Linked DNA regions of Duganella dendranthematis. The protein of the gene in region 1 binds, or shares a complex with, the protein of each later gene. Links are inferred from orthologs where the notes say so. Each region holds a gene or a part of one and is shown in the gene's direction. Other genes may lie near its edges.

Evidence for each region.
Region 2: the proteins of metK (region 1) and groL are in contact, whole or in part, in a cryo-EM structure (PDB 8P4O), measured with the Escherichia coli proteins. The link is inferred for Duganella dendranthematis from one-to-one orthologs.

Annotation. Positions count from the first base shown.
Region 1 is NZ_CP051684.1:2,727,193-2,737,466, forward strand. Bases 6,509-9,411 are described here. They hold metK (methionine adenosyltransferase), read left to right. Parts: upstream 6,509-7,328; coding sequence 7,329-8,495; downstream 8,496-9,411. Other genes in these bases: HH213_RS12555 (lysophospholipid acyltransferase family protein), read right to left, coding at 6,509-7,155; HH213_RS12565 (hypothetical protein), read right to left, coding at 8,631-9,149; ahcY (adenosylhomocysteinase), read left to right, coding at 9,361-9,411. Also shown: HH213_RS12525 (tyrosine recombinase XerC), read right to left, coding at 1-868; HH213_RS12530 (DUF484 family protein), read right to left, coding at 877-1,545; HH213_RS12535 (porin), read right to left, coding at 1,659-2,723; HH213_RS12540 (tetratricopeptide repeat protein), read left to right, coding at 3,114-4,553; HH213_RS12550 (LpxL/LpxP family acyltransferase), read right to left, coding at 5,429-6,307; more of HH213_RS12555, read right to left, coding at 6,304-6,508; more of ahcY, read left to right, coding at 9,412-10,274. UniProt on the Escherichia coli protein: Catalyzes the formation of S-adenosylmethionine (AdoMet) from methionine and ATP.
Region 2 is NZ_CP051684.1:1,078,390-1,091,428, forward strand. The notes cover bases 5,230-8,134. They hold groL (chaperonin GroEL), read left to right. Parts: upstream 5,230-5,809; coding sequence 5,810-7,459; downstream 7,460-8,134. Other genes in these bases: HH213_RS05100 (helix-turn-helix domain-containing protein), read right to left, coding at 5,230-5,275; groES (co-chaperone GroES), read left to right, coding at 5,472-5,762; HH213_RS05115 (cupin domain-containing protein), read left to right, coding at 7,548-8,000; HH213_RS05120 (VOC family protein), read left to right, coding at 8,087-8,134. Outside these bases: HH213_RS05080 (arabinose ABC transporter substrate-binding protein), read left to right, coding at 1-482; L-arabinose ABC transporter ATP-binding protein AraG, read left to right, coding at 485-2,059; L-arabinose ABC transporter permease AraH, read left to right, coding at 2,056-3,036; HH213_RS05095 (FAD-dependent monooxygenase), read right to left, coding at 3,011-4,465; more of HH213_RS05100, read right to left, coding at 4,520-5,229; more of HH213_RS05120, read left to right, coding at 8,135-8,515; HH213_RS05125 (hypothetical protein), read right to left, coding at 8,512-8,874; HH213_RS05130 (hypothetical protein), read right to left, coding at 8,888-9,373; HH213_RS05135 (DUF7684 family protein), read right to left, coding at 9,436-9,858; HH213_RS05140 (SMP-30/gluconolactonase/LRE family protein), read right to left, coding at 9,888-10,769; HH213_RS05145 (2-dehydro-3-deoxy-6-phosphogalactonate aldolase), read right to left, coding at 10,801-11,424; HH213_RS05150 (2-dehydro-3-deoxygalactonokinase), read right to left, coding at 11,427-12,326; HH213_RS30040 (hypothetical protein), read left to right, coding at 12,538-13,039.

The DNA of each region.
Region 1 (10,274 bases):
TGTAGACCTGCGTCGAGCTGATGCTGGCGTGGCCCAGCATTTCCTGCACCGCCCGCAAGTCGCCCGACGATTGCAGCACATGCGAGGCAAACGAGTGGCGCAGCATGTGCGGATGGACGTGCACCGGCGCGCCGTTGGCCACGCCGTGGGTCTGCAGCCGCTGCTGGATCACGCGCGGCGAGACGCGGCTGCCGCGCGTGCTGAGGAACAGCGCGTCGCTGCCATCGACGGGCACCGGCCGCACCGCCAGCCACGCTTGCAGCGCGGCCAGCGCGGCGCTGCCGACCGGCACTGTGCGGCGCTTGTTGCCTTTGCCGGTGACCAGCACTTCGCGGTTGTCGAGGTCGACCCAGCCGAGGCTGTCCTTGTGCGGCGTCAGGTCGAGTCCGGCCAGTTCGGACACCCGCAGGCCGCTGGAATATAGCAGTTCGAACATGGCGCGGTTGCACAGGTCGGCCGGTTCGGCGCCGTTGCCGGCCGCCGGCCTGCCTGGCGCCACCAGTTGCACGGCATCGTCCACCGACAGCGCGCGCGGCAGCGTCCTGGCCCGTTTGGGGGCGCGCACGCCCTGCACCGGGTTGGCCGCCAGCGGGATTTGTTCGCCCAGCCAGTTGAAAAAGCCGCGCCAGCTGGACAGCTTGCGGGCAATCGAGCGGGGATCGAGTTCCTGCGCGTGCAGTTTGGCGGTCAGCCGGCGCACCGCATGGTGGTCCAGCTGCGGCCAGCTGGTGTCGCCGGTCAGCGTCACCAGCGCTTGCAGGTCGCGGGCGTAGGCGGCGCAGGTGTGCGGCGACAGCTGGCGCACGCCCTTGAGTTGGGCGATATAGGCGTCGATCCAGGCCAGCTTGCTGTCTGGAGCGTCGCTCATGGTGTTGCTCAGGCCAGCAGCCAGGCCAGCGCGGTGCTGGAGGTTTCGCCGATGTGGACCAGGAAGTCGGTGGCCATCAGCCCGGTGAAGCGGTTGGCGTCCTGCGACCCCATGATCAGCAGGCCGAACGCCTGTTTGTCGCCCGGCTTGCGCAGCGGGATGATGACGGTCGACACCACGGCGGACGGATCGTCCAGCCAGCGCACCGCTTCAAAGTCCTTGTTGGCGCCGCAGTACGGAGCCAGCAGGCTGTTGGCGAAGATGCGCGCGTCTTCCGACACGCCCTTGACGAACCACTCGTCGGCGTAATCCGGCGCCGCGCCCCAGATGCGCACGGTCACTTGCGGCACCTCGAAGCTGTTTTTCAGGCCGCTGGTGACCGAGTGTGGCATCGAGCCCACATCTTCCGCTTGCAGCAGCACCTGGGTCCAGCGGTGGAACTTGTTGGCGATGGCTTCGTTTTCCGACGCCAGGCGCATCAGGTTGCTCATGCGCAGTTCCAGCGTTTTGTATTTGTCGCGCAACACTTCCATCTGGCGTTCCTGCAGCGAGACGGCGCGGCCCGTCAGCGGACTGGCCAGTTTGATTTCACCCAGCAAGTCGGCGTGTTCTTCGAAGAATTGCGGGTGGTCGGTCAGGTATTGCGCGACGAGTGTGGAATCCAGTGGGGCGGTCATGAGGTACTTTGTAGGCGAGGTTGGTGTGCAATTTTAAACGAAAAAAAACGGGCATGGTGGACCCATGCCCGTGATTCCCCAACTCGCACCGGCAGTTCTGTGACTGCGCCCGCTCAGAAGTTGTGGTGGATACCGACGCTGTAGAAATTGAAGGTGGTGGTGGCGGTCGCTTTGCGGCGCGTGCCGTCCACATAGACATAGGTGCGCGGCGACAGGTTGTAGTCGTAGCCGAGCGAGAATTGCTTGGTCTTGGCGATGGTCGGCACGTTGAGCGCATTGTCCGGCGTCTTGCGGCCGATGCCGGCGCGTACCAGGCCGAGGCCGATGTTGTAGTTGGCGCCGATCATCCAGGCCTTGGTGATCGGGTTGATCGGCAGGCTGAAGTCCTGATCCTGGCGCTGGTAGGTGGCCATCAGCTTGAGGTCGTTGATCGGCTTGAACGAGGCGCCGACCGACCACAGCTTGGTGGCCACGGCGTTGCGCTCGTAGGCGGCGTAGGCGGCAAACGGTCCCTGGGTGGCGGTGGCGCTGACCGAGTACGGATACTTGGCCGCCATGCTGTTGGCCGGGAACTGCGGCGCGGTGGTGGTGCCGCGGCCGATGATGACTGGATTGTTGTTGGCTTCGCGGCTGGCCACGGTGACGTTCAGCTGGAAGATGTTGCCGATCACGGGCGTGTTGTAGAACACGGCGTTGGAGAAGCGGTTCAGCGAGTTGCCGGCCACGCTCATCGGATCGCTGGTGTAGCCGGCCACTTGCAGGTCGGTCTGGTAGCCGGCCACGGCCGGCATGCCGGACCATGGTTCGAAGGCGGTGCTGGTTTCCTGGAAGGCGGTCAGGCCACGGCCGAGGCGCAGCGTGCCGAAGTCGCCTTGCAGGCCGACCCGGCTCTGACCCTGGAACAGCGGCCGCACCGTGTTTTCGATGACGCCGGTGTCGGGCTCATAGCGGATTTCCAGTTGGAACAGGGCTTTCAGGCCGCTGCCCAGGTCTTCCACGCCACGGAAGCCGAGCTTGTTGTTATCGCGCTTGCCGACTGCGGTCACGTCAGTATCGGTGCGGCGCGATATGCCGGCGTCCAGTGTGCCATAGATGGTGACCGACGATTGCGCCACCGCGCCCGAGGTCACACCCATGAGCACACCCGTGAGTGCCAGAGCCACCAGAGTTTTTTTCATTTTTTTTCCTTTATAAGTGTACTTCTCATCCCCGCTGTTGCATGACCGGTTGCTTAAACCTTAATGGTTGCTTGGACCGGTGGCGCCGGAATGGTCGATTGGGACGGCTTGTTTTGGTCGAAAGCCGCGCAAGGCCAACTTCTTGTTGTATTTTTGAAACGCTTGTTTGCCGTGGTATTCGGCCCAGGTTGGACGGCATTTTCTTTCAGCCGGGCATGAAAACAGTTCTAGCGTACAGGCGAGGGAGGGGGGCGCCGCTTGTGGCAAATCAAGCCCACCCGCATATTGTTTTAGCGTGTGGCGCGGATGGCACGCTACACTAGGATACAAATGGCGCCGCAGATAACACAGCGGCGCATCCCACTTCGATGACATGCATAACAAGAGACAATGGCAAATCGAGAAGAGTTAGGGATCATCAGGGGCGCCCGCGCCGGAGACGCGGACTGCCAACTGGCGCTGGGCAAGCTGTATCTGTTCGGTGGCGCCAGCCTGCCACTTAACGTGCCGACCGCGCTGCACTGGCTGGCGCGCGCCGCGCGCCAGGAGCGCGATGACGCCTGGCGTCTGATCGGCAACCACATTCCGTTTGAAATCGCCCGCAACGCGCTGCCGGAGGTGCTGTGCTGGTATCAACGCGCTAGTGACGCCGGCAGCGCAGCGGCCGCGCTGGTGCTGGCGGAATTGCAGCAGACGGCGCCGCCGGCCAGCATGCCGGTGCACCACCAGCCCTTGCCCGAGTGCGGGGCCCGCCCATCCATATTGCATCCGGCTGCGGCGCCGGCGCTGCCCACGCTAGCCGGTGACCTGGCGCTGACGACGGAACAGGCGGCGCAACTGGAACAACTGTGGCGCCATCACCACGCGGCATTTCTGCAACAGGCCCGGTCCTTGCTGCGCCCTTTGCTGGCGCGCGCGCCGGCCGACGCCGAAGCAGCGCGCATGGCCGAGTGGCAAGCGGGACCGCAGTTGCTGGGCTTGCTGGCGCGCTGCGCCGCACTGCTGCCAGCGGATGGCGTCGACGCCGAATTGCAGCATTGCCGCGAACTGGCCGCCCATGGCGGCGAGCGCAACGCCCAGCTGGCGCTGGGCCTGTGGTTCGCGCGCATGGACAGCGACGGCAAGCGCCAGGGCCAGGGCATTGCCGCCGTCAACTTCAAGCGCGCCATCCGCTGGCTGACGCTGGCCGGCGAACAAGGCCTGGCGGAGGCGTGGTTCGCGTTGTCGCGCATCTATCTGAAACCGGAGTTTTCGCAGCGCTGCGTGGCCGAAGCACAAGGCTATCTGGAACGCGCCGCCGACATGGGGCATTGCGCCGCCCAGCTGGAATGCGGCATGTACGCCTGGCGCAACCGCCGCACCGACCAGCACAGCGATGTGCGCGCGGCCTACTGGCTGCAAAAGGCGGCGTCCCAAGGTTGTCCGGAGGCGGAAGCGGCGCTGGCGCGGGTGGCGGCTGCGCCCAAGGAACTAGACTGGATGACCAGTGCCATCACCTGTTTAACGCGGGAATTGTCGGAGAGTCAGCCGCTGCTGGCGGCGCGGCTGGAGTTGGCCGCGCTGTTCGGCCTGAGCCGGGCGGAAGCGTTGCTGCTGGATGTGAAAGCGGCCGATCATGGCCATTGCCTGGTGGTGGATATCCGCGCCAGCTATGGCCGCAGCAAGCGCCGGCTGGTGCTGCTGCGCACGGCGCGCGAGCGGCAGGCGCTGGACCGCATCGTGCGCCTGTTCGAGTCGATCGACAGCGGGCCGGACGGGCTGGAAGGCAATTACCGCCAGCGCCTGTACCGGCTCAAGACCTGGCTGCCGGATGATTTGATGGCAGCCTAGATGCCTTAGATTTCGATTTCGCCTTCGAACACCGTCACGGCTGGACCGGTCAGGAATACTGGCTGGCCTTCGCCGGCCCAGCTGATCGACAACTGGCCGCCGCGCGCATCGACGCGCACCGGGCTGTCCAGCAGGCCGCGCCGGATGCCGGCCACGGCCGCCGCACAGGCGCCAGTGCCGCACGCCAGCGTCTCGCCGACGCCGCGTTCAAACACGCGCAGCTTCACATGCTGGCGGCTCAGCACCTGCATGAAGCCGGCGTTGACGCGGTTCGGGAAGCGGGCGTGATGCTCGATCAGCGGACCGGTCAGTTCCACCGGCGCCGTCTCCACATCGTCCACTACCTGTACCGCATGCGGATTGCCCATCGATACCGCCGAAATCAGTACGCTCTCGCGCGTGCCCCCCAGTTCCAGCACCAGCGGCCACAGCGTATCGTCACCCTGTTTTTCGCCGTGCAGGCCTTCCGTGTCGAACGGCACGCGGCCCGGCTCTAGCACAGGCGCCCCATGTCGACCGTGATGCTGCCGTTGGCTTCCAGCCGCGGCACGATCACGCCGGCCTTGGTCTGCACGGTGATCGATTGCTTGTCGGTCAGCCCCTTTTCCGACACGAACTTGACGAAGGCGCGCGAGCCGTTGCCGCATTGCTCCACTTCGCCGCCGTCGGCGTTGAAGATGCGATAGCGGAAATCGCAACCGGCATCGGTCGGCTTTTCCACCAGCAGGATCTGGTCGGCGCCGACGCCGAAGCGGCGGTCGCCCAGCAAGCGCCACTGCGCCGGCGTGAAGTCGATCTGCTGGGTGACGCCGTCGATGACGACGAAGTCATTGCCGGCGCCGTGCATTTTGGTGAATTTGAGTTTCATGGGTAGCTTATTTTTTGCTGTACAGCGAAGGCTCGCCGTTCGGGCGGGTCTTGAAGCGTTTGTGGGTCCAGAAATATTCGGCCGGGGATTCGCGCACGCGTTCCTCGATGAACTGATTCATGCGGCGGGTGGCGGCCACCATATCCTCGCCCGGATAATTGTCCCACACTGGATAGAATTTGACACGCCATCCCTGATAATTCGGCAGGAAGGTGGCGATCACCGGCATCACCTGGGCGCCGGTGGTGGCGGCAATGCGGGCGGTGGCGGTCAGCGTGGCGGCCTGGATGCCGAAGAAGGGCACGAACTCGGCATCCTTCTCGCCGAAATCCATGTCCGGCAACATGAAGTAGGGCAGCTTGTCGCGCAGCGCGCGCAGGATGGGCTTGATGCCGTCCTGGCGGGTGAACAGCTTGACCGGCTTGAAGCGGGCACGGCCGGCGCGCAGCACCTGGTCGAAGGCGGCGTTCTTCTGCGTCACGTACATCGATGAGGCGGACGCTTCCATGGCGATGGCGGCGCCGGCCACGTCCAGGCAGACGAAGTGCGGGCACAGCAGGATGGTTGGCTTGCTGGTCATCTCGGCCACCGGGATTACGCCGTTGGGCTCGATCTGGATCAGGCGCTTGAGGCGCGCTTCCGGCGCCCACCACAAAATCGCCCGTTCCCACACGCTGCGCGAGTAGGCCTGAAAGTGGCGGCGGGCGATATCGACCCGCTCGGCCTCGCTCAGTTCCGGCATGGTCAGGCGCAGATTGGTCAGCGCGATATGACGGCGCGAACGCAGCGTCGCAAACAACAGGCTGCCGATGGCGGCGCCAAAGCGTCCCAGCAGCGGCAGCGGCAGCCAGTGCAGCAGCCACATCAATCCCAATGTCAGTTTCATGCGTGTTCTCCCGCCACCGGTGCGGCGACGCCGTGCGGCACCTTGTAGCGGTTATAGCTCCAGTAATATTGCGACGGATTGCGGGCGATCAGGCGCTCCATGGCGTGATTGATCGCTTGCGCCTGGGCGGCGCTGTCGCCGTCCAGGGTGCCGTCAAAGGGCACGAAGCGTACCACATAGCCGCGCCCGGCCGGCAGGCGCTCGGCGTAGGTGATGATGACGGTGGCGTTGCCCAGCAGGGCCAGCTTGGCCGGCAGGGTCATGCTGTAGGCGTTGCGGCCGAAGAAAGTGGCCCACACGCCTTCGCCTTCCTGCGGCACCTGGTCGGGCAGCACGCCGACCGGCTGGCCTTTCTTGAGGAACTTGGCCAGCATGCGCACGCCGGACATGGTGGCCGGCGCCAGCAGCAGATTCTTGCGCGCGCGCGCGCCTTCGATCAAGGGCTTGAGCGCCGCTTTTTTGGGGGGACGGTACATCACCATCAGCTCGGTGCGCAGGGCGATTTCCTGGGCCACAATCTCAAAGCAGCCCAGGTGCGGCGTCATGAAGACGATGCCGCGACCAGCGTCGAGCTCGGTTTGCACCAGCGCCCAGTTTTCCAACGTGGCGTGGCGCGACACGCGGGCCGGATCGGCGCACCAGATGAAGGGCAGCTCGAACATGCTTTTGCCGGCTTCGGCGACGGCGGCGTGCAGGTGCTGGCTGAAGCCGGCCTGGGCCAGGTTGTCGCGCAGGCGGTGGCGGTAGGATGGCGACACCCAGTACACCAGCCAGCCCAGCGCGGCGCCGGCCGCATGCAGCGCGGAGAGAGGAAAGATCGACAAAAAACGGAAAAATGGAACCAGCATCGGAAAATTGCCCTGTATCGAAAGCAAGCTTTTTTAAAAAAGCGTAAAATACCACGTTAAGCAGTAACCGCTGAGTTAATGACAACTTGCGACGCGGGATATAAATATCGCTAAAGCGTCGCAAGCCGTGTTGGTATGCGACCGTATTATTCACACCATATCAGGAGCTTGCGATGTCTAATGATTATCTTTTCACTTCGGAATCCGTCTCGGAAGGTCACCCGGACAAGGTCGCCGACCAAATTTCCGACGCCATCCTCGACGCGATCCTGGCCCAGGACCCGAAAGCCCGTGTCGCAGCCGAAACGCTGTGCAACACCGGTCTGGTCGTGCTGGCCGGTGAAATCACCACCCACGCCAACGTCGACTACATCCAGGTTGCCCGCGAAACCATCAAACGCATCGGCTACGACAATACCGACTACGGTATCGACTACCGCGGTTGCGCCGTGCTGGTGGCCTACGACAAGCAGTCGCCGGACATCGCCCAGGGCGTTGACGAAGGCGCCGGCCTGGACCTGGACCAAGGTGCTGGCGACCAGGGCCTGATGTTCGGCTACGCCTGCGACGAAACCGCCGAGCTGATGCCAGCCGCGATCCACTACGCCCACCGCCTGGTCGAGCGCCAGTCGCAGCTGCGCAAGGATGGCCGTCTGCCATGGCTGCGTCCGGATGCCAAGTCGCAAGTCACGCTGCGTTATGTGAATGGCCGCCCGGTGGCGGTGGATACCGTGGTGCTGTCGACCCAGCACGCGCCGGAAATGCTGCACAAGCAGATTGAAGAAGCGGTGATCGAAGAGATCATCAAGCCGGTGCTGCCGAAAGAGTGGCTGCAAGACACCAAATACCTGGTCAACCCGACCGGCCGTTTCGTCATCGGCGGCCCGCAGGGTGACTGCGGCCTGACCGGTCGCAAGATTATCGTTGACACCTACGGCGGCGCTTCGCCACACGGCGGTGGCGCGTTCTCGGGCAAGGATCCATCGAAGGTCGACCGTTCGGCAGCGTATGCCGCCCGTTACGTGGCCAAGAACGTGGTGGCGGCTGGTCTGGCGCGTCAGTGCCAGGTGCAGGTGTCGTACGCGATCGGCGTGGCGCGTCCGATCAACATCACCGTGTACACCGAAGGCACCGGCGTGATCCCGGACGAGAAAATCGCCCAGCTGGTGCAGGAGCACTTCGACCTGCGTCCGAAAGGCATCGTGCAGATGCTGGACCTGCTGCGTCCGATCTACGCCAAGACCGCCGCTTACGGCCACTTCGGCCGCGAAGAGCCGGAATTCTCGTGGGAGCGCACCGACAAAGCCGCGATCCTGCGCGCTGCCGCCGGCCTGAAATAAGCAGCCTCGGCAGTAGCCAGCAGTGACAACGCCCCGGACTCCGGGGCGTTTTTATTTGGGCCGAGCCGGTGGTGGTGGTGGTGGTTTTGGCGGCAAATACCTGCGCCGGAAATCATCGTTCATGATCGCTCCTTCTCAGCGTTGCGAAGTGTTGATTGCTATGTTGAGCTTTTCTTGTACGTTGGTGCGTATTTTTTCTGTCAGCAGTAGATCGTGTTGCAACTTACTGTATTCGCTGCCGTATTTGTCGCGCAATCCGAGTAATTTTTTCTCAAATTCGGTGATGGAAAATACGGCATTGACCTTCATCCGCACGATCAAACTTTCGATATTGACAGCCAGTAACGTCAAACTCGTCGCGGCAGTCGCGTGACGGTTGATTTTTTCTGCGACGGAGAGTTGCCTTGAAACGATTGCAAGCAGCGCACTGGCAGAAGTAAAAACCGGCCATAGAAAAGTATAGTCGCTGTTCTTCCAGAATACGAGACCAGCCAACGCGCCTCCGCCCGATGAGATTGCGACGGCAATTTTTGTGATGCTGTCCAACCAAGTCCAGCGTGCCAGCAACGCCTGCTCAATGCCTGCGGTATAGCGTGTGTTGTACAGTAAGTCGTGGGTCTCATCCCAAACGGCATCGCGTGGATCTATGTCCATAATGGAATTCGCGGGCAAAAGAGCACACTATAGGACGGTGGCGCTGTCGCCCCTCTGCGTTGGCGCAAACGGGCGGATTGTTGTCGCCATCGCCGGCTAACGATGCTAAAATGCACGTTCCGAGGAGCGCTGCGACGAACTAGCTTTCGCCAGGCTCGGAGATCCAAACCGCGCTCACGTTACTTTTTTCAACACATGAAAGGAGGGCGTGATGAACGCCGTACTCAAAACCGCTCAAGACTACCTGGTCGCCGATATCTCGCTGGCGCCATGGGGCAACAAAGAAATCAAGATTGCCGAAACTGAAATGCCTGGCCTGATGGCGATCCGCGAGGAATTCGCCGCCGCCCAGACGCTGAAAGGCGCCCGCATCACCGGTTCGCTGCACATGACCATCCAGACCGCCGTGCTGATCCAGACGCTGGAAGCGCTGGGCGCCGAAGTGCGCTGGGCTTCGTGCAATATCTACTCGACCCAGGACCACGCCGCCGCCGCCATCGCCGCCAACGGCACGCCGGTGTTCGCCATCAAGGGCGAAACCCTGGACGAATACTGGGACTACACCCACCGCATCTTCGAATGGCCAAACGACGCCGCCGGCAACCCGGTCTACTCGAATATGATCCTCGACGACGGCGGCGACGCCACGCTGCTGCTGCACCTCGGCGCGCGCGCGGAAAAAGACATCTCGGTGCTGGCCGCGCCAGGCTCGGAAGAAGAAATCTGCCTGTTCAACGCCATCAAGGCCCACCTGGCCAAGGACCCGGCCTGGTACTCCAAGCGTCTGCCGCACATCCTGGGCGTGACCGAAGAGACCACCACCGGCGTGCATCGCCTGTACCAGATGCACAAGGAAGGCAAGCTGGCCTTCCCGGCCATCAACGTCAACGACTCCGTCACCAAATCGAAATTCGACAACCTGTACGGCTGCCGCGAATCGCTGGTCGATGGCATCAAGCGCGCCACCGACGTGATGATCGCCGGTAAGGTCGCCGTCATCGCCGGTTACGGTGATGTCGGCAAGGGTTCGGCGCAAGCGATGCGCGCGTTGTCGGCGCAAGTCTGGGTGACCGAGATCGATCCGATCTGCGCACTGCAGGCCGCGATGGAAGGCTACCGCGTGGT
Region 2 (13,039 bases), 1.7 Mb from region 1 along the record:
AGCTCCCGACCGGCAAGGAACGCACCACCGGCGCAGTCGATGCGCTGAAAGCCGCCGGCTTCCCGGCCGCGAACATCATCGACGCTCCCCAAGCCAAGACCGACACCGAGAACGCCTTCAACGCCACCAACATCGCGCTGACCAAGAACGCCAAGTTCAAACACTGGGTGGCGGTGGGCCTGAACGATGAAGCGGTACTCGGCGCCGTGCGCGCCGCCGAAGGACGCGGCATCAAGGCCGACAACATGATCGGCATCGGCATCGGCGGCGCCAAGGCCGCGGAAAATGAATTGAACAAGCCGCAGCCAACCGGCTTCTTTGGCTCGGTGATGATCAGCGCTAAGGAACACGGCTACCAGACCTCCGTCAATCTGGTTAACTGGATCAACGGCAAAGCCACGCCACCGGCTGAAGTGCTCACCAAAGGAATGTTGATGACCCGCGCCAATCAGGCCGAGGTCCGCAAAGCGATGGGCCAGTAGCCATGGCCGCATATCTGGAATTCGACCATGTGTGCAAATTCTTCCCCGGCGTGAAGGCGCTGAACGGTGTGAGCTTCGCAGCCCACGCCGGTCAGGTGCATGGGCTGCTGGGCGAGAATGGCGCAGGTAAGTCAACACTGTTGAAAATACTCGGCGGCCAGTACAAGCCGGATGGCGGCCGGCTGCTGGTGGATGGGCAGGAGCGCCACTTCACCAGCGCCAAGGATGCAATCCGCGCCGGCATCGCCATCATTCACCAGGAATTGCAGTACGTGCCCGAACTGACAGTGGCGGAGAACGTGCTGCTGGGCCGCATGCCGTCGCGCTTCGGCTTTCTCGACAAGGCGCGCGCGCATCGCATCGTGGCGGAGAAGCTAGCCGCCATCGGCGTAGACCTGTCGCCAGCTGCGCGGCTGGCCGACCTGTCGATCGCGCAGCGGCAGATGGTGGAGATCTGCAAAGCCATCATGCAGGACGCGCAGGTGATCGCGTTCGATGAACCCACCTCCTCGCTGTCGCACCGCGAAACCGAAATCCTGTTCCGCTTAGTGAAAGAGCTGCGCGCCGATGGCCGCACGCTGATTTACATTTCGCACCGACTGGAAGAGTTGTATGAGCTGTGCGACGCCTGCACCATCTTTCGCGATGGCCGCAAGATCGTCACGCATGAGGTGATGGCCAACGTGCCACGCGATCGGCTGATCAGCGATATGGTCGGCCGGGAACTAAGCGATATCTACGATTATCGAGAACGTCCGCATACGCAAGCGCGCCTGCAGGTACAAGGCCTCGATGGCAAGCATATTAAAGGACCGCAAAGCTTCAGCGTCCATGGTGGCGAAGTGCTGGGCTTCTTCGGCCTGGTGGGTGCGGGACGCAGCGAGTTAATGCGCCTGCTGTACAACGCCGATGCGCGCAGTGCCGGCACGGTGCTGCTGGATGGCGCGCCTGTCGCCACTGGCGGTCCGGCGGATGCGATTGCCGCCGGCATCGTGCTGTGCCCGGAGGACCGCAAGGAGCAAGGCATTCTTGCTACGGCGTCGGTGGCGGAGAACATCAACATCAGCGTGCGAAGGAATGATCTGCGTGGCGGCGTGTTCCTGCGCCACAAGCGCGAAGCGGCGCTGGCGGATGAATTCATCGCCCGTCTGCGCATCAAGACGCCCAATCGCCAGCAGGAGATACGTTTGCTCTCAGGCGGCAATCAGCAGAAGGTGATTCTGGCGCGCTGGCTGGCGGAGCCGGGCCTGAAGGTGCTGATACTCGATGAGCCGACGCGCGGCATCGACGTCGGCGCCAAGAACGATATCTACCGCATCATCCATGAAGTGGCGGAACGCGGTTGTTGCGTGATCGTGGTGTCGAGCGAACTGCCGGAAGTGCTGGGCATCGCCGACCGCGTAATCGTCATGCGCGAAGGCGCCATCTGCGGCGAACTGTCGCGCGCAGACGCCAACGAAACCGAAGTCCTGCGCCTCGCCCTGCCTGACGGCGCCACGCCAGCCGCCGCCACCTCCACCACCGCGCCGGCCGCCTACATCGAATCGCCTGCCCAACCTACACGGAGCATCGCATGAGCGTCTCTCAACTCAATCCCGCCGCTGCGGCCTCGCCGCTAATCTCGCGCCAATGGCTGTCGGAATACAGCATGCCGCTGGCCTACCTGGTGCTGTTCGCCGTGTTGTCGGCGACGGTGGAAAATTTCTTCTCCGTGACCAACGTCATCGGGCTGATGCTGTCGGTGGCGCAGATCGGCATGGTCGCCTGCACCATGATGCTGTGCCTTGCCTCGCGCGATTTCGACCTGTCGGTCGGCTCCACCATCGCCTTCGCCGGCGTGCTGGGCGCCATCGTGCTGGAACATAGCGGCAGCGTCGCCATCGCCGTCGCCGCCGGCCTGGGCGCCGGTGCGCTGATCGGGGCCCTCAATGGCGTCCTGATCGCCTACCTGCGCGTGAACGCATTGATCGCCACCCTGGCCACCATGCTGATGGTGCGCGGCCTGGCCTTCATCGTCTCCAAAGGCCAGGCAGTCGGCATCAACGACGACAGCTTTATCGACTTCGGCGACACCCGCATCTTCGGCCTGCCGCTGCCGGTGCTGGTGGCCGGCGCCTGCTTCGTCGTCTTCGGCATCCTGCTCAACCAGACGGTCTTCGGCCGCAACACGCTGGCCATCGGCGGCAATCCAGAAGCCGCGCGGCTGGCCGGCGTGCGCGTCGAACGACTGCGCGTGTGGATCTTCCTGCTGCAAGGCGTGGTAACCGCCATGGCGGGCCTGATCCTCGCCTCACGCATTACCAGCGGCCAGCCGAACGCGGCGCAAGGCTTTGAGCTGGACGTGATCTCCGCCTGCGTGCTGGGCGGCGTCTCGCTCCAGGGCGGCAAGGCGCGCATCTTCGGTGTGCTGATCGGCGTGCTGATTATGGGGACTGTGGAAAACGTCATGAACCTGCTGGACGTCGACGCCTTCTACCAATACCTGATGCGCGGTCTGATTCTGCTGGTCGCGGTGCTGCTCGACCAGCTCAAGACGCGCGGCGAGCGACGTTGAACCACGGCGCGGCGGCCTGCGCAAGGTCGCCGTCGCCGTCTCGCCAGGCAATCACGCCATCCGGGCGCACCAGCAATGCGCTGTATCCCAGCCGGTCCGGCACGCTGCCCGTCACGTACTTGACGGCATGCGAAGTCGCCCAACTGCGCAGCGCCGGATCGGCGTCGAAGTCCAGCAGCATGCCCAGCCCGTCACGCATCAGTGCCTGCACCGTCACGCCATCAATTTCAAAGTTAGGTACGCTGTTGGTGGTGATACCCCACACACGGCCGGCAATGTAGGTCGCGCCGTCGCGTGTCTTGATCAAATCACGGAAGATCGCATGCAGCGCGCTGGCTTCCGGGCCAGGACGCATGATGGCAACCTGCGCGCGCGACCAGTCCAGCACACGCACGCCCAGCGGATGGCGTTCGGCCTCGTAGCTGTCCAGCAGACCGTCCGGTGCATCGCCGCGTATGGTGGCGGCCAGCTTCCAGCCTAGGTTCATCGCGTCGCCAAGTCCCAGATTGAGGCCCTGCCCTCCCAGCGGAGAGTGAATGTGCGCGGCATCGCCGGCTAACAGGATGCGGCCATTGCGGTAGCTGGTGGCCTGGCGCGCGCGGTCAGTCCACGTGGTGGCGACGTGCAGTGCGCTGATGGTGATGTCGGTAGCCGAAATCCTGCGCAACACCGATTGCACGTGCGCCAGCGTGACCGCCTCGCCGCGCTGATGAAACGCGCCGCCATCAAAATCCTGGATAGCCAGGTAGCCGGGCTGCGTTTGAAAGTACATGCCGCGCGGCGTAACGTTGCGGCCGGAATTAAGCAGCTCCGGATTGGCGAAATCCACCTTCACCGTGTAGCCGGTGAATTCCGGCTCGGTGCCGGCGAACTCGAAACCGCCCTCCTTGCGCACCACGCTGCGCGCGCCGTCGCAACCCACCAGCCACAGTCCCTGGAAGCTGCTGTAGCCGGCCTTCACCGTAACGCTAGCATCATCCTGCTCAACGCCAGTCACGCCCACGCCACGCCGGATCTCAACGCCCAGCGCCTGTGCGCGACGCGTCAGCACCGCTTCGGTCTCCGCCATTTCAGAGATCATATTGGTGGGCGTGGAACTGGGCAGCCGATGCGGCCACTGTGCGGTATCGATATCGCCATACAAAAACGGAATACCAGCAAAATGCCCCGCCTGCGCCGAGCCCACATGACCAAACGGATTTTTGACACGTTTAGGCACTTCCAGCTGGTCGAGCAGGCCGCGACGATCCAGCGCCTCAATCGACGGCGCGTTCAGACCTCGTATGCCAAAGGGCATCTGCTTCAACGGCGAGTGCGGATCTTCCGCCTTCTCCAGAATCAGTACGGAACAGTCGGCCAGCGCCAGCTCGCAAGCGAGAAACAGGCCGACCGGACCGGCGCCTGAAATAATGATGTCATAAGTTTTCATGCCCGCAAGTCTAAATTCTGCGGGCCAGGCCGGATTGTACAAACGCGACAAAAATTACGGTCTTCGCTTGCGCGCGAACGCCGCCGGCGTCATGCCGCTGTAGCGCTTGAAATCGCGGCTCAGGTGCGACTGGTCGGTGTAGCCCAGCGCCTGCGCCAAGTCGGCAAGCTTGATGTCCGGCTCGGCCCACAGCCGGTTACGCGCCTGTTCAAAGCGCATCAGGCCGGACACGTCCTTCACCGTATGCCCGGACGACTGCTTGAACTTGCGCTCCAGCGTGCGCACCGTCGCATGCGCCGCTGCGGCCACCTCGCTGACCGGCAGCACGCCGCGCGCCTCCAGCATCGCCGCGCCGGCCTTGAACAGCGTAGGATCCAGCGCTGCCGGCTGTGCGCCGTTGAAGTAATCCGCCAGCAGCGCCACCGCATCCTCGATGCGCCCGTCAGCCACGCAGGCTTGCAAAGCCGGTTGCAGCGCCGCCACCGGATGCTCGAACGCGCGCAAGCCATCCCTGTCCGCCGGCAGGCCGAGCAAATCGAACACGGTCCACGGATAACAGCGGACGCCGATCACCTCCAGCACGTCGTCGGTGGTCAGATGCAGCGGCTGGTTGAGCAAACCCATCAGGAATGGCGACGGCAGTGGCTTGCCATCCAGATAACAGCTACCGAAGTAAAAAATGATCTCCGCATACCCATCCGGGATGATTTCGAAGCGCGGTCCATGGTCGGCGCGGCGGGTGTGCCAGAAGCACCGGATGGCGCCGCGCAACGGCTCAGGAGGCGCAAATTCGCGGTGAAGATCATGCATTGTAGTCATATCGATACTATTTTCATGTTTATTTGATGCTTCGCAAGCTTGTGCGCCTTGAAATGGACCGAGGTCGTCCCTATAATTAGCACTCGTTACGGTGGAGTGCTAACAGCACCCAGCTCAACTTTCCGTCGTAGCAATCTGATTGAAACGACAACCAACTGTACCATTGTTAAAAATTAAGGAGTTTTGTATGAACCTTCGCCCTTTGAACGATCGCGTAATCGTCAAACGCCTCGACCAGGAAACCAAAACTGCGTCCGGCCTGATCATCCCTGATGCGGCTGCTGAAAAACCAGATCAAGGCGAAGTCCTGGCGGTTGGCAATGGCAAGATCCTGGAAGATGGCAAAGTCCGTCCTCTGGATGTCAAGGTAGGCGACCGCGTCCTGTTCGGCAAATACGCCGGCCAGACCGTCAAGATCGACGGCCAGGAACTGATGGTCATGCGCGAAGAAGACATCATGGCGATCGTCACCAAGTAATTCCTGGTCCCGACTGATCCCACTCAACACCTCAAGGAGCAATAAACATGGCAGCTAAAGAAGTTATTTTCGGCGACGCAGCGCGCGCCAAAATGGTTGAAGGCGTGAACATCCTGGCTAACGCCGTTAAAGTCACCCTGGGCCCGAAAGGCCGCAACGTTGTGCTGGAACGTTCGTTCGGCGCCCCTACCGTCACCAAAGACGGCGTATCCGTTGCCAAAGAAGTTGAACTGAAAGACAAGCTGCAGAACATGGGCGCGCAAATGGTCAAGGAAGTTGCTTCCCGTACCAGCGACAACGCCGGCGATGGCACCACCACCGCAACCGTGCTGGCCCAGGCCATCGTGCGCGAAGGCATGAAGTTCGTTGCCGCCGGCATGAACCCGATGGACCTGAAGCGCGGTATCGACAAAGCTGTTGCAGCGACCGTCGAAGAACTGAAAAAAATCGCCAAGCCAACCACCACCTCGAAAGAAATCGCCCAGGTCGGCGCGATCTCGGCCAACTCGGACACCTCGATCGGCGAGCGTATCGCTGAAGCGATGGAAAAAGTCGGCAAAGAAGGCGTGATCACCGTGGAAGACGGCAAATCGCTGAACGACGAGCTGGACATCGTTGAAGGTATGCAGTTCGACCGCGGCTACCTGTCGCCATACTTCATCAACAATCAAGAGAAACAAGTTGCCGCGCTGGACAGCCCATTCGTCCTGCTGTGCGACAAGAAAATCTCGAACATCCGTGACCTGCTGCCGGTACTGGAACAAGTCGCCAAAGCTGGCCGTCCACTGCTGATCATCGCTGAAGACATCGAAGGCGAAGCACTGGCTACCCTGGTGGTCAACAACATCCGCGGCATCCTGAAAACCGTTGCTGTCAAAGCTCCTGGCTTCGGCGACCGTCGTAAAGCCATGCTGGAAGACATCGCTGTGCTGACCGGCGGCCAGGTAGTTGCTGAAGAAATCGGCCTGACCCTGGAAAAAATCACCCTGGAAGAACTGGGTCAAGCCAAGCGTATCGAAGTCGGCAAAGAAAACACCATCATCATCGATGGCGCTGGTCAAGCCGCTAACATCGAAGCGCGCGTCAAGCAAATCCGCGTGCAGATCGAAGAAGCGACCTCGGACTACGACCGTGAAAAACTGCAAGAGCGCGTGGCCAAGCTGGCCGGCGGCGTTGCCGTGATCAAAGTCGGTGCTGCTACCGAAGTTGAAATGAAAGAGAAAAAAGCCCGCGTGGAAGATGCACTGCACGCTACCCGCGCTGCCGTGGAAGAAGGCATCGTGCCAGGCGGCGGCGTTGCCCTGCTGCGCGCTCGTGCGCTGGTACAAGGCCTGAAAGGCGACAACCCAGACCAGGACGCAGGTATCAAGATCGTTCTGCGCGCCATGGAAGAGCCACTGCGCATGATCGTGCAAAACGCTGGCGAAGAATCGTCGGTAGTGGTTGCTGCTGTGTTGGCTGGCACCGGTAACTACGGTTACAACGCTGCCAACGGCACCTACGGCGACATGGTTGAAATGGGCGTGCTGGATCCAGCTAAAGTCACCCGCTCGGCACTGCAAAACGCAGCGTCGATCGCTGGCCTGATGCTGACCACCGACTGCATGATCGCTGAAGTCACCGAAGACAAACCAGCCGGCGGCATGGGCGGTATGGGTGGCATGGGCGGCATGGGTGGCATGGACGGCATGATGTAATGTTGCCGGCCGGCTGACTTAGCCTGCCAACAAGAGCCCGCGAAGCTTCGGCGACGCGGGCTTTTTTGCATCTGCTAAACTGATGCGCATGAAATTATTCCCTCTTTTGCTCGCCGCGCTGCCGGCCATCGCACTGGCGCAGGACGTGCCGCCGGTGCTGCATCCCGACCAACTGAATGCCATCCACGCCGCGCCCGGCGTCACGCTGTGGGAACTGAGCGGCCGCACCGCGCCCCCCGGCGCCCGCAGCGACAAGGTCAGCGTGGCGCTGTTCCGGCTCGAACCCGGCAAGGCCAGCGCGTGGAGCCACAACAAGCTGGGCGAGGAATCGTTCTTCGTGCTCAGCGGCGAGGGCGAGGTCTGGACCGACAGCAAGGTGCAGGCGGTGAAGCCTGGTTCCTACATCGTCATCCAGCCCAGCACGGTGCGCTCGATCCGCGCCAGCAAGGGCGTGCCGCTGACGTTCTACGCCGTCACGTCGCCCGCGTGGAGCAGTGACGATGACGTCCTGACCGCCGCGCCTGTCGGCGCCCCAAAATAACCGCCCGACCGCTATCGTGGCGCGTCCCAAAGGCGCTTTCGGACTACAATCTGCGTTCCCATGAACTTCGCCTGAAGGAGTACAGCATGGAAACACAAGAACTGCACCGTGGCCGCTTGATCGACCATATTCACCTGGTCGTGTCCGACCTTCCCGCTACGCAAAAATTCTATATCGCCGTGTTTGACGTGCTGGGCATCCCACTGGGTGGCGCCGGCGACGACTATTTTTGGGCTGATGAGTTGTTCGTGTCGACCGCGGACAGCGATGCGGCGCTAGGCGTGCTGACGGGCCGCCATCACCTGGCGTTTCAGGCCAGCGACCGCAAGATGGTGGAGGCGTTCTACCACGCGGCCCTGGACGCCGGCGGCAAGGACAATGGCGCACCGGGCGAACGTCCCTACCACCCCGGGTACTTCGCCGCCTTCGTGCTCGACCCGGCCGGCAACAACATCGAAGCGGTGTTCCACGGTGAGGCCAAGCGCAGCGCGCCGTCCGTGCGCATCACGTTCTAACGGTGGCGAGGCCATTCCGCGCGCAACTGGCGCAGCAACTCCTCGCCATTGTCCGGGTACATTTCCGGATCGCGCTCTTTCAGGATGGTACTCGCTTCACTCATGGCGATGGAGTAGTGCCGGATGGTCTGTTGATCCAGCTGATCAATTTCTTTTTGCTGCTCGGCTTCGATGCCCGCCAGAATTGCGAGCGTTAGCGCCCGACTCTCCGGGCCAGGCACGCAATCGGGATGATCCGTAAAGATATCCAGTCGCATTTCCTTAGGCCACGCCGCATGCTCAAATGCTCGCCGAACGTAGAACATTGCTTCGATAGCTGTGTCATAAGGTACTGATTCAACATAAGCAAGTATGTTCATGTCATCCTCCCTGTTACAGTTCAATCGCATCGAACAGATGACGTGGCAGATCCGTGATGATGTATTCCTCGGATAACGAACTGGCCCTGTTTCTGATATCAACCAACTTCACTCTGCCGGTAACAGGATGCAAGGGAATAACAAACATTAGTGGCACAAAATCTGATACGTGAGCAAACCGTGCTATCCGTTTGATTTGAAGGTATTGCGATCGCGTTATGATACCAGCCGCGCGCTTGATGGCTGCTCCATGTTCAATTCCGTCCCGCACGTCCGCTATCTTTGCCGAGTGAAGGTCGCCAGCGTCGACATCCCTTTTGAGACTCCAATAGATAGCGCGGGGATTCGAACTCGGCGGGATCGAGTTGGGCAGGCTGAACACAGATTCCGCGTCGAAGAAGGGTGCGCACCAGGCGTAATGTCGCTGGCCATAATAATGCTGGCAGATCTGGTAGGACAGCCACGTACTGCAGGAATAATAGATGCGCTTGCTGTTCATGTCGCCACCTCCTCCTGCGCTTGTAGCACAACGAAGCGTGGCGGCGACTGAGGCTGATCAACTCAGGCGTCGCTGTACGCGTCTTCGAGTTCTTCGCGGCGCGGGGTGTCGGCGATGTGGAGGATGAGGGTGTCTTGCAGGTCAGCCGGATGGGACGCGCGGTGGCGGGCGAACCAGAACACTTCTTCCAGATCGTCATCCTCATGCGCGGTGACCAGCACGCGGTGCTGTTCCGCCACGTCTTCGTAGTTGACGGCTTCCAGCGCCGCATCCTCGACCGCCTCGCGCCATTGTTCGCTGTCCTTGCCCCACACCAGCACATACAGGCTGCCGGACTCGATCAGCCAGCGGCTGATGTCCCACATGGTGGTTTCCTGCACTTCAACATCGGCGACAAGAATGGTTTTGAACGCACGCAGGCCTTCCAATACAGGAAGGTCGGCGTCCGGGTGAAAGTGAAAATATTTAGGTGCTGGAGTTTGCATGGCGGCGGGCTTGTACTAAAGCCCGCATTTTAGCCGAAGCGCGCCGCCGGCACGCCGGCAACGTCAACCCGTACCGCAAACACGGCGCCGGTCAGCGGATGAGCGGCCAGTTGCTCGGGCGTGTTGTCCTCGCTGGCGGTGGTGATGAACAGCGTTTTCAGATCGTCGCCGCCGAAGGTGCACGAGGCCGGATTGCGCACCGGCACCGCGATGGTCTCCAGTAACTCGCCATCCGCCGAGTAACGGCAGACGCGGCTGCCACCCCATTGCGCGATCCACACGCAGCCTTCGCTGTCGACCGTCATGCCGTCCGGTGAACCTTCGCCATCGCCGAACTGGCGCCATACGCGCGGCTCGCCCAGCGTGCCGTCGGCCGCCAGCGGATAGGCGTAGGTGCGGCCTTCGTAGCTGTCGGTGTGGTACATGGTGGCGCCGTCCAGACTGAAGGTCGGGCCGTTGCAGATGTGATAGTCGTTCTCGGTAGCGTGCAGCTGATGATCGGTATCCAGGCGGAACAGCGTGCCGATCGCTTGCGCGTAATCGGTGTTGTGCATCGAACCGGCCCAGATACGGCCGGCGCTGTCGACCTTGGCATCGTTCATGCGCAGGCCGCTATCCTCGGGGAACGGACGGTGCAGATACGCGATGCGCAGCTCAGGCTCCAGCCACACGCGGGCAATGCCGTCGCGCAGGCCGGCCATGAAGCCGTCGCCGTCGCGGCGTGCGATCAGCCAGCAGATGTAGTCCGGCATGGCCCAGCTGTAGCGCTCGCCGCTGCCGACATCGACCGCGTGCAGGTTCTGGCTTTTCAGGTCGACAAAGTACAGGCGGTTCTGTTCCGCCACCCACAGCGGGCCTTCGCCCAGTTGTGCGCCCAGGTCCCACAGGCACTGCACATCATGCTTGCTCATCAGTTCGGTTCCTCAGATTAGAGAGCCGCCATCATACGGCCAAAGCGCGCCAGGTGCTAACGAACGCTTCCGCGCGCTCCTTCAGCTGCTCCAGCGTCACGCCCGGGGTGTACAGCGCGCCGCCGATGCCGAAACCGGTGGCGCCGGCCTTGACCCAGTCGGCCATGGTTTCCGGCGACACGCCGCCCACCGGCCACACCGGCGTACCAGCCGGCAGCACGCTCTTGAGCGCCTTGATGCCGCCGTGGCCAACCGACTCGGCCGGGAAAATCTTCAGCGCGTGGGCGCCGGCGTCCAGCGCGGCAAACGCCTCGCTTGGCGTCGCCACGCCTGGTGCGCAGTACATGCCCAGTTCGGCCGCGCGACGGATCACCGCCGGCACGCAGTTCGGCGACACCAGCAGGCGGCCACCGGCTGCGAAGACTGCGTCCACGTGATCGACGGTGAGCATGGTGCCACCGCCGACCAGCGTATCGGGCAGTTCCAGCGCGACGATGGCGGCGATCGCCTCAAGCGCGCCCGGACGGTTCAGCGGCACTTCCAGCGCGCGGAAGCCAGCCGTATGCAGCACCTTGGCGACATCCACCGCTTCGGCGGGATTCAAGCCGCGCAGGATGGCAACCAGCGGCGTGGCAGGATGGGTAACAGTAGTCATGGTCAGGCTTTCAGGAATTGGGAAATGGCGGTGCAATACACCGCATGTGGGTCGAGCACCTTACAGTTCAAGCCGAAATGCTGCGCGGCCAGCGCATAGCGCGCCGCCAGCGCCGGCGAACCGATCACGGCAATGCCCTGCCCTTCGGCCGCACGCGCCGCAGCGGCGAACTCGGCGCCGATCAGCAGGCCGCTGACGGTGGCCGCCGCCTGCTGTGCCGGCGCCGCGCGCGACACCACGCCGGCGCGCACGCGGAACAGACTATTCGACAGCGGTTCGTTGCGCGCCGCCTGATTGAGGCCGGTGGCAAAGCCGTCGGCGTCGGCACTGTCGCCGCCCATCATCGACGACAAGGTGCCGCCCTTGGACAGCATGGAAAACAGTTCGCCGGTCATGTAGGTGGCAAACGACTGGATCACGCCGTCACGCAGCAACACCCACTTGCTGTGGGTGCCGGGCAGCACCAGCCAGCCGTCGCGGTGGCCCTGCGCGACCGCGCCCAGCAGCTGGGTTTCCTCGCCGCGCATCACATCGGACGAAGCACCGTTGCGGTACACATAGCCCGGCACGATGGTGGCACGGCCGGCCCAGGCCGGATCGGTGACGGCCGCCAAGTGCTGCGGCAACTGCGTCAGCGGCACCGAGGCGTCGAGGTAATCGACCTCCTGCCAGCCGGAGGCGCTGCCCACCATGCCGGACATGATCACCGGCACGTCGGCCGGCAGTTGCATCGCGTCCAGCAGACCGGCCAGCGAGGCGCCAAACTGGTCGCGTCCGCCCACGGCCAGCATGCCCTGGCCGTCTTCATGCTCGGCCAGGCAGGCGCCCGATTGATCTATCAGATAGGCGCGCCGGTTGCTGGTGCCCCAATCGATTCCCACAATATTCTTGTTCACAGGCATATCCTTTACTGATGCTGCGACGATGGTACGAAAATCCGCCCTCAACAGCCAATGAATTATCTCGCCGGAGTAATACCAAAATAATATAGGGAAGCCACGAAACATTATCGACAAAGCAATGCAAAACGCGTAAAAAAAGAGCAAAAGTTGCCCCTAAGATGCCTTTGGTTTAGTATGGCCGACTATAAAATCAGTCTTCTGAATCCCCCTCATGGAATTAAGCAAGCAGTCTTCCCGCAAACTGGTCATCGCCGGCGTCGCCACGGCGGTTGTCGCGCTGGGCTTTGCCGCCTATTTTGCCAGCGCCCCGTCAGCCGAATCGCAGGTCGTGGTCAAGGTGCCCGCAGCGTCGTCGGCCAGCGCCAGCAGCGCAGCCGTCGCCAAGAAGCCGGTCCCGGCCGCGACGCCAGCACGTCCGGCCGAGATCAAGGACCCGGCGCCACCGCCTGAGCCGCGTGCCGTGCGCACCAAGGAACAAGGCGCAGCGGCTTTGATGTCGCTGCCGGAACTGCAAGCCTGGTCGGCGCTGATTGAGAAAAACACCAACGGCAAGGCCCACGGCGGCCTGCTGGAATACGATCCGGTGCCACGCAAGCTAAACGGCAAAAACTACTGGCAGTTCAGCTTTGTGGAAAACAGTGCCGAGTCGGCGCTGCGCTGGGAAAGCTTCCTGGTGTCGTCCAGCGACGATGAGATCCTGGTCGAAGACGGCG